DNA from 3 places in the Serratia rhizosphaerae genome. Region 3 is predicted to be linked to each of the others. Evidence: predicted binding sites of a transcription regulator. Region 3 holds the regulator's gene; each other region holds the start of a gene.
The links. Region 3 encodes PurR, which represses purine synthesis genes. Its sites were predicted from a motif close to CANGCAAACGTTTGCNTG; they were not measured.

Region 1 (3,246 bases), 1.5 Mb from region 3:
GCCAACGTGTTGATTGCAGAACCATGTTCCCTCCGGTGTGTGGGCGATACTTTGACAGAGCTCACACCGGCCCGCAATAACGCTTACGACCTATAGGATGATAGTGCCAAACACCTCACACTTTGCCCGGTAACAGACGCAAAAAAACCCGCCGCAGCGGGTTTTTTCAGGGTGCGGAAACGCGGATTACGCGTAAACCGGCAGACGGGCGCAGATATCCAGCACCTTCTGTTTGGTGCGTTCGATAACGGCTTCGTCATGGATGTTATCCAGCACGTCGCAGATCCAGCCGGCCAGCTCGCGCACTTCCGCTTCCTTGAAGCCGCGGCGGGTGACTGCCGGGGTGCCGATACGGATGCCGGAGGTGACGAACGGGCTCTTCGGATCGTTCGGCACGCTGTTTTTATTGACGGTGATGTTGGCGCGGCCCAGTGCGGCGTCCGCTTCTTTACCGGTCAGGTTTTTGTCCACCAGATCCAGCAGGAACAGGTGGTTGTGCGTACCGCCGGAAACCACGTTGTAGCCGCGCTCCAGCACCACTTCCACCATCGCTTTGGCGTTTTTCGCGACCTGCTGCTGATAGGTTTTGAACTCTGGCTCCATCGCTTCTTTCAGCGCCACCGCTTTACCGGCGATCACGTGCATCAGCGGGCCGCCCTGCCCGCCCGGGAACACGGCGGAGTTCAGTTTCTTATACAGATCTTCGTCGCCGCCCTTTGCCAGGATCAGGCCGCCGCGCGGACCCGCCAGCGTTTTGTGGGTGGTGGTGGTTACGATGTGCGCGTGAGGCACCGGGTTCGGGTAGACGCCCGCAGCAATCAGGCCGGCAACGTGCGCCATGTCGACGAACAGGTAAGCGCCGATGCTGTCGGCGATTTCACGCATTTTGGCCCAGTCGACCACGCCGGAGTATGCGGAGAAGCCGCCGATGATCATTTTCGGCTTGTGAGCCTGCGCCTGTTTGGCCAGGTCGTCATAGTCGATTTGGCCTTGTTCGTCGATGCCGTAAGGCACCACGTTGTACAGTTTGCCGGACAGATTAACCGGAGAGCCGTGAGTCAGGTGGCCGCCGTGCGCCAGGTTCATCCCCAGGATGGTGTCGCCCGGCTGCAGCAGCGCGGTGTACACCGCGAAGTTGGCCTGGGAGCCGGAGTGCGGCTGTACGTTGGCGTAATCGGCACCGAACAGCGCCTTCGCGCGGTCAATCGCCAGTTGCTCGACGATATCCACATATTCGCAGCCGCCGTAATAACGCTTGCCCGGATAGCCTTCTGCGTATTTGTTGGTCAACTGAGAACCCTGAGCCTGCATCACGCGCGGGCTGGTGTAGTTTTCAGAGGCAATCAGTTCGATGTGCTCTTCCTGACGAACGACTTCCTGTTCCATTGCGCGCCACAGTTCGGCATCGTAATCTGCAATGTTCATTTCACGCTTTAACATCCGGCATCTCCTGACTCAATCAGCTAACTTAAAATCACCCGTTTTGGGTTGTGGGCCACAGTGTAAACTGTTTTCCCCCATTGAGGATAGGCCTTGACAGAGGTTTTTACGCAAACGATTGGCTTGAGGCTGCGCAAGGCTTTAATCCATTTACGCTTCCCGTATTTCAACGGATATTTTCTCATCGGCCCGATGCGCTTTTTTCATGTTCTGTGAGGCGGATCGTCAGTTAACAAATACGCAACAAAAAAGCGGGTATTTACAACCTGTTAAGAAACTTATAAGATGCATTTAAAATACAACATTAAAAGTTCACCATAAGGCTGCCCCACAATCCATCAAAAAACATGGGAAACCGTGGGGATAAACTGATGACCCGCCTGATACCTGAAGCAGGCCGGACATATACAGGAGTATGACCATGCTGGATCAACAAACCATCGCCACCGTCCAATCAACCATTCCTCTGCTGGCGGCGACCGGCCCCAAACTGACCGCCCATTTCTACGACCGCATGTTTACCCACAATCCAGAGCTGAAAGATATTTTCAACATGAGCAACCAGCGTAACGGCGACCAGCGGCAGGCGCTGTTCGACGCCATCTGCGCCTACGCCGGTAATCTGGAAAACCTGGCGGCGCTGTTGCCGGCAGTGGAACGCATCGCGCAAAAACATACCAGCTTCAATATCCAGCCTGAGCAGTATCAGATTGTCGGCACCCACCTGCTGGCGACGCTGGATGAAATGTTCAGCCCAGGCCAGGAAGTGCTGGATGCCTGGGGCAAAGCCTACGGCGTACTGGCCGACGTATTTATCCAGCGCGAGGGACAGATTTATCAGGAGAGCGCCACCGGCGACGGCGGCTGGCGCGATCGCCGCGCTTTTCGCATCGTGAAGAAACAGCCGCAGAGCGACATTATCAGCAGCTTTATTCTGGCGCCGGTGGACGGCGGTAAGGTGGTTGACTTTAAACCGGGGCAGTATCTGGCGGTATATATCAATGACGATGGCCTGGAACATCAGGAAATCCGCCAATATTCCCTGACCGCCGCCCCTAACGGCGAATACTACCGCATTGCGGTCAAACGCGAGGATCGCGGGCTGGTATCCAACTATCTGCATCAGAAAGCACAGGAAGGCGATGTCATCGATATCGCGCCGCCGCACGGCGACTTCTTCCTCGACGTGGCGCCGACCACGCCGGTGGCGCTGATCTCCGCCGGCGTTGGTCAAACGCCGATGCTGGGCATGCTCAATACGCTGTACGCCAAACGGCATCAGGCTGAGGTGCACTGGCTGCACGCGGCGGAAAACGGTCAGGTGCATGCTTTTGCCGATGAAGTGGCGGCTATCGCCGCAGAGATGCCGAACCTCAGCCGTCACGTCTGGTACCGCGAACCGGGCAAGGATGATGTGGCTGGACGTGACTATCAGTCACAGGGTCTGATGGATCTTGGCGCGCTGCGCGCGACGCTGGTGAATCCGCAGATGCATTACTACTTCTGCGGCCCGGTCGGCTTTATGCAGTTTGTCGCCAAACAGCTGCTGGAGATGGGCGTCGACGCCGAACGCATGCATTACGAATGCTTCGGCCCGCATAAGGTGCTGTAAGGTTCGCCGCCGGGCAGGAATCCCCTGCCCGGCGCATCGCTTAGATCGCCTCTTCGTCCTGCTCGCCGGTGCGGATACGCACCACGCGCGCCACGTCGAAAACGAAGATCTTGCCGTCGCCAATCTTGCCGGTCTGCGCGGTCTGCATAATGGTTTCCACACAGGTGTCGACGATATCATCAGCCACCACAATC
Region 2 (3,246 bases), 1.5 Mb from region 3:
GATCACCGCCGGCGTGCTGGCGGATGAGTGCGCCGCGACGCTGAGCAACTTTTTCCGCCTGCGCCGCGAACAGAAAAAGGCGCTGAAGCTGGCGCAGCGCGCGGCCGGCGCTGCGGATTAATCGAGGTTGAGCGCCAGCTTGGCCGGCACCGCCGGGTAGCTCTGCATCATGGCGGTCTGCTCCTGCCGTTCCCGCGCGGCTTTTTTCTCTTTTTCCTGCAGGTATCCCACCAGGCTGACCTGATAACGGCGGATGTTTTCTACGTAGTTATAGGCTTCCCGGCCGCGCGCATAGCCGTAGGTCAGCTGCGGGTAGTAGCGCTTTTGGCTGAGCATCGGCAGGCGCTGTTTCACATCGACCCAGCTGTCCGGATTGCCGCTTTGCATTTTGGTCAGTTTGCGCGCGTCGAGCATATGCCCCCAGCCGATGTTATAGGCCGCCAGCGCAAACCAGATCCTTTCATCTTCCGGCACCGTTTCCGGTATTTTTGCCATCAGGCGCTGCAGATAGAGTGCGCCGCCCTGAATACTCTCTTCCGGATCGAGACGGTCGTTCACCCCCAGTCCGTCGGCGGTGGCGCGGGTCAGCATCATCAGGCCGCGCACGCCGGTTGGCGACGTCGCCAGCGGGTTCCAGTGCGATTCCTGGTAGGCGATCGCCGCCAGCAGACGCCAGTCAAACGCCGTGGCGTATTTCTGGAACAGCGGCTGGTAGGTGGGCAGCACGGAGTCGATCGCCGACAGGAACGTCTTGGTGTCCACATAGTCGAAGCTGCCGACATGGCCGAGGTATTTCTCTTCCAGGCGCGCCAGCGTGCCGTCTTCCACCATTTGGCTGAAGAAGTCCAGCATGGCGGCATACAGGCTGTCGTCACCGCTGCGTTTCAGGTACCAGGTGACCGGCTCCTCGTCGGCGACGTCGAAGGCCACAGCCAACTGCGGATGGATGCGCTGCAGCAGTGCGATGCTGATCGAGTCGCCGATGGTGTAATCCAGTTTACCGGCGGCCACCTGCTCCAACAGCTCGCGTGAGGTCAGGTCGCTGGAGGATTCCCACTGCAGATCGGGGAACTTATCGTGTTTCAGCTGCTTCAGGGTGCTGACGTGGGCGGAACCGGAGGCCACCGCCAGTTTGCCTTTTATATCGGCGAAGGTTTTCGGCCGCGCGCTGCCCAGCCGGTACACCAATTGCTGGGAAACGGAGTAGTAGGCCGGGCCGGTGCGGGCGCGGCTGAGGCGCTCCTGATTGTAGATCAGGCCGGCGGCCAGCATATCGGCGTCGTTATCGTCCAGATCGTCAAACAGATCGTTGATGTTTTGATGCGGCAAAACGACCAGTTTCACGCCCAGATAATTAGCGAAGCGTTTCGCCAATTCATAGTCCAGGCCGCTCGGGCCTTTGGGGGTCGTGAAATAGGTTAACGGCGAGTTGAGCGTACTGATGCGCAGCTCTCCCCGGGATATGATCTCTTCGAGTTGCCCGCCCTGACCGCTGCGCCAGGGGATGTTCGGCCAGAGCGCGAGAGCCAGAAGCACGGCGATAACGCCGATGAGAATGTAGTTTAGCTTTTGGTGTTTCAAATAGTTATCTCGCGGCGACGCCTGTCTGCACCGGCCGGAAAGCATTTATTAGTATGGGGATATCGACAGTATTCGCGGGCATTTTGCGTAACAAAACGCCAGTGTGCAACTTTATTGACACAATATGACAATCAGACGGCAGAATTAGGAATTATCAAGAATCCCCACGCAAACGGTTTCGTCGGCGGCGCGGATTCTCTATAATGACGCGCGTTTTCCCCTGTTGCGCCCAATGAAGCGCTGAAGTCAGCTGCTTCGAAGACGAGAGAACTTTGATTATGGAAATACTGCGTGGTTCGCCCGCTTTGTCGGCTTTTCGTATTACCAAACTGCTGTCCCGCTGTCAGGACGCACAACTTCCGGTCAGTGATATTTATGCCGAGTACGTCCACTTTGCCGATGTTAGCGCACCGCTAAGTGCCGAAGAACACGCCAAACTTCAGCGCTTGCTCAAGTATGGCCCCTCTCTCGCCGAACATGCCCCCGCAGGGCGCCTGCTGTTGGTGACGCCGCGACCGGGCACGATTTCCCCCTGGTCTTCCAAGGCGACCGATATCGCCCATAACTGCGGTTTAACGCAGGTGGTGCGTCTGGAACGCGGCCTGGCGTTTTACGTCAGCGCGCCGACGCTGAACGAGGCGCAGTGGCAACGGCTGGCCGCGCTGCTGCATGACCGCATGATGGAAACGGTATTTGACGATCTGCAACAGGCACAGCAGCTGTTTGCTCATCATCAGCCGGCCCGTTACCAGACGGTGGACGTGCTGGGTGAAGGGCGCGGCGCGCTGGAGCAGGCCAACCTCAAGCTTGGCCTGGCGCTGGCGCAGGATGAAATTGACTACCTGCTGAATGCCTTTACCGGTTTGGGGCGCAACCCGACGGATATCGAACTGTATATGTTCGCGCAGGCCAACTCTGAGCACTGCCGCCATAAAATTTTCAACGCCGACTGGGTGATTGACGGCGAACAGCAGCCGAAGTCGCTGTTCAAAATGATCAAAAATACCTTTGAGCAGACGCCGGATCACGTGCTGTCGGCCTATAAAGACAACGCCGCGGTGATGGAAGGCTCTCAGGTCGGTCGTTTCTTCGCCGCGCCAGGCAGCGACCAGTATGATTACCATCAGGAAGATGCGCATATCCTGATGAAGGTGGAAACCCACAACCACCCGACCGCCATTTCGCCATGGCCGGGCGCTGCGACCGGCTCCGGTGGCGAGATCCGCGATGAAGGCGCCACCGGGCGCGGGGCGAAGCCGAAGGCCGGCCTGGTCGGCTTCTCGGTATCCAACCTGCGCATCCCGGGCTTTGAACAGCCGTGGGAACAGGATTTTGGCAAGCCGGAACGCATCGTGACCGCGCTGGACATCATGACCGAAGGCCCGCTGGGCGGCGCGGCGTTTAACAATGAGTTCGGCCGTCCGGCGCTGCTGGGCTACTTCCGTACTTATGAAGAGCAGGTTAACAGCCACAACGGCGTTGAACTGCGCGGCTACCACAAGCCGATTATGCTGGCCGGCGGCATCGGCAATATCCGCGCCGACCATGTACAAAAAGGTGAAATCACCGTCGGCGCCAAGCTGGTGGTGCTGGGCGGCCCGGCGATGAATATCGGCCTGGGCGGCGGCGCCGCGTCTTCCATGGCCTCCGGCCAGTCTGACGCCG
Region 3 (3,246 bases):
CGCCATCGCGACGTCATGCTGACGCCGGCGGGGGCGCTGTTTGTCCAGGAGTCACGCGCTGTCATCAAAAAAATGCTCGACACGCGCCGTCAGTGCCAGCAGGTCGCCAACGGCTGGCGCGGGCAGGTGAAGATCGCCGTCGATCTGATTGTTAAGCCGCAGCGCTGCCGACAGCTGGTACTGGATTTCTATCGTCATTTCCCGGACGTTGAACTGCTGCTGCAGCCGGAAGTGTTCAACGGCGTATGGGATGCGCTGGTGGATGGCCGCGCCGAAATGGCCATCGGCGCCACGCGCGCAGTGCCCGCCGGCGGCGGGTTCGCCTTTCGCGATATGGGCTTTATGAACTGGCTGTGCGTGGTCAGCGCCGATCATCCGCTGGCCGGGCTGAACGGCGCGCTCAGTGATGAACAGCTGCGTCCCTATCCGGCGCTGTTGCTGGAGGATACGTCGCGCAATCTGCCCAAGCGAGTGACCTGGTCGCTGGACAACCAGCGCCGCCTGGTGGTGCCGGACTGGGTGTCGGCGGTGGATTGCCTGCGTGGCGGTTTATGCGTCGGCATGGCGCCGGCGCACAGGGTGTTGCCGCTGGTGGCGCGCGGCGAGCTGGCGGTGCTGCAGCTGCACGAACCGTTTCCGCCCAGCGCCTGCTGTTTGACCTGGCAGCAACCTAATCAGTCGCCGGCCATCGCCTGGCTGCTGGATTATCTGGGGGACAGCGAGACGCTGAATCATGAGTGGCTGAGCGAAGAAGAGGAAGCGGGGCCGGCAGAGGAGTAGGCGCACCGGCCGGTCGCAATTAGCGGCGGTAATCGATAAAGGGACCGTCGGCCACGGAGCGCCGTTCGATCAGTTTAGGATGGACTTCGATCACCTGCGACTCCTCGCGCTTGCTGATAATGCGGTCCAGCAGCATGGTGAAGGCCATTTCGCCCAGGCGCTCTTTCGGCTGGTGCACCGTGGTCAGGGCCGGGGTGAAGTAGCGCGCGTTGCGCACGTTATCATAGCCGATCACCGAAATATCCTGCGGTACGCGCAGGCCCAGCTCGTCCGCGGCGCAAATGGCGCCCATCGCCATAATATCGCCGCCGCAGAACACCGCCGTCGGGCGGTGCTTTTGCGACAGGATCTGGTGCATTGCCTTATAGCCGGACTCCGGCTCGAAGTCGCCCTGGACGATCCACTCGTTGCGCAACTCGACATTGGCCTCCTGCAGGGCCTTCAGGAAACCCTGATGGCGGCCGCCGCCGGTGTTGCGCGACAGCTGGCCTGGAATGGCGCCGATCTCACGGTGGCCGCGCTCGATCAGATAGCGGCCCGCCAGATAGCCGCCTTCGAAGGCGTTATCGATAATGGTGTCGGTAAAGTCGCTGCGCGCCACGCCCCAGTCCATCACCACCATCGGAATATTACGGTGGTCTTCCAGCATGCCGAGCAGCTGATCGGGGTATTCGGAACACATTACCAGCAGGCCATCGACGCGCTTTTGCGCCAGCATTGCCAGATAGGCGCGCTGCTTGTCCAGATTGTTGTGCGAGTTGCACAGAATCAGGGTGTAGCCTTTGCTGTAGCAGCTGTTTTCCACGGCCTCAATCACTTCGGCAAAATAGGGGGCTTCGCTGGAGGTCGCCAGCAGGCCGATGGATTTGGTGTGGTTGACCTTCAGGCTGCGCGCAACCGCGCTGGGTGAATAGTGCAGCTCTTTAATGGCGGCCCAGACCGCCGCTTTAGTCTCTTCGGCGACGAAACGGGTCTTATTGATGACGTGCGAAACGGTGGTGGTGGAAACGCCCGCGCGTTTGGCCACATCTTTAATCGTTGCCATGTAAAGATGACTCCTGAACTCACATGTTTGCAGTATGTAAGCATGTTGTTAATCGTTTGCCTGCGCAGATCCTTCTCCAAAATCTCGAAAACGTAGTTTTTAGTTTGGAAGTCGTAAGCCGCTTGCTTGGTTTGGAGGGGCTTATTGGCCGGTACGCAGCAGTGAACTGCGAATTTTGGCGTATATTGCGCAAAAGTGGAAGAGGAAATCGGTATTATCCGCCAGGAATGCGGGCAATATTTTTATATTGGCCTCTTTTTTGCCGCAACACGATCGGGCGTTGCGCAAAATCAATGGGGAATGGCCGTGAACTGTGGGAAAATCATTTGACCCATTAACGCTGGGGGCTTTATGCTGGCGTCGCGAAACAGATAAGGGAGTTTCTGATGGAAACCGAGTTGAAATTGTCATTGTTCACCACCGTATGTGCGTTGGTGATGATTATCGCCTTTAGCTTTACCGCTGCGCTGAACTGATTGTTCTGCGAAATATAAAAAGGCGCAGTAATTACTGCGCCTTTTCTGTTTGCGGGTTAACCGGCGCTTATGCCAGATTTTCCGCCACGAACGCCCAGTTTACCAACGCCCAGAAGTTTTCCAGGTAGTTAGGACGCGCATTGCGGTAATCAATGTAGTAAGCGTGTTCCCACACGTCCACGGTCAGCAGCGGTTTGTCTTCACCGGTCAGCGGGGTAGCCGCGTTGGAGGTGTTGACGATCGCCAGTGAACCGTCTGCTTTTTTCACCAGCCAGGTCCAGCCTGCGCCGAAGTTGCCGACAGCGGATTTGGTGAACGCTTCTTTAAACGCGGCGAAAGAGCCGAAAGCCTGATTGATGGCATCCGCCACCGCGCCGGTTGGCTCGCCGCCGCCCTGAGGCGACAGGCAGTGCCAGTAGAAGGTGTGGTTCCACACCTGCGCCGCGTTGTTGAATACGCCGCCGGTCGAGGTTTTCACGATCTCTTCCAGGGTTTTACCTTCGAACTCGCTGCCTTTCACCAGGTTGTTCAGGTTCACCACGTAGGTATTGTGGTGCTTGCCGTAGTGGTATTCCAGCGTTTCAGCGGAAATGTGCGGTTCGAGAGCGTCTTTTGCGTACGGTAATGCAGGTAATTCAAACGACATTGCTTTCTCCTTATTGATACAGCGCTAAAATGCCCATGGCCGCCTGTGGGATGCGATCGTTCGGGTGGTTCCCCAGACGAAGCCGCGCTATTTATACCCGTCATACAGCATATTTAGGGCATATTCGGGCATCGAGTTGTTATGTTTTTTTTAAGGTTATTAATTCTAACCACTTTCAAAGGGAAGGGAAGGTTTAAAACGTGCGAAGCGTTCAACTGCTTAAAGCGTCGGCAATGGCGGGAACGGGGGGGCATGGCTGAGGCGGGCTCAGCCATGCGGGGATTAGCGAACGGTTTTCG

Region 1: the regulator PurR is predicted to act here: its motif matches at 1,548-1,565, upstream of glyA (serine hydroxymethyltransferase).
Region 2: the regulator PurR is predicted to act here: its motif matches at 1,747-1,764, upstream of purL (phosphoribosylformylglycinamidine synthase).

The regions. Positions count from the first base shown of each region.
Region 1 covers NZ_CP041764.1:3,475,104-3,478,349, reverse strand. Annotated here, with positions in the region: gene FO014_RS16195 (3-phenylpropionate MFS transporter) at 1-25, opposite strand, end outside; gene glyA (serine hydroxymethyltransferase) at 187-1,440, opposite strand; gene hmpA (NO-inducible flavohemoprotein) at 1,862-3,052, shown strand; gene glnB (nitrogen regulatory protein P-II) at 3,093-3,246, opposite strand, start outside.
Region 2 covers NZ_CP041764.1:3,462,943-3,466,188, forward strand. Annotated here, with positions in the region: gene tadA (tRNA adenosine(34) deaminase TadA) at 1-121, shown strand, start outside; gene mltF (membrane-bound lytic murein transglycosylase MltF) at 118-1,581, opposite strand; gene purL (phosphoribosylformylglycinamidine synthase) at 1,860-3,246, shown strand, end outside.
Region 3 covers NZ_CP041764.1:4,943,077-4,946,322, reverse strand. Annotated here, with positions in the region: gene punR (DNA-binding transcriptional activator PunR) at 1-780, shown strand, start outside; gene purR (HTH-type transcriptional repressor PurR) at 800-1,825, opposite strand; gene cydH (cytochrome bd-I oxidase subunit CydH) at 2,212-2,301, shown strand; gene sodB (superoxide dismutase [Fe]) at 2,369-2,947, opposite strand; gene FO014_RS23040 (C40 family peptidase) at 3,230-3,246, opposite strand, start outside.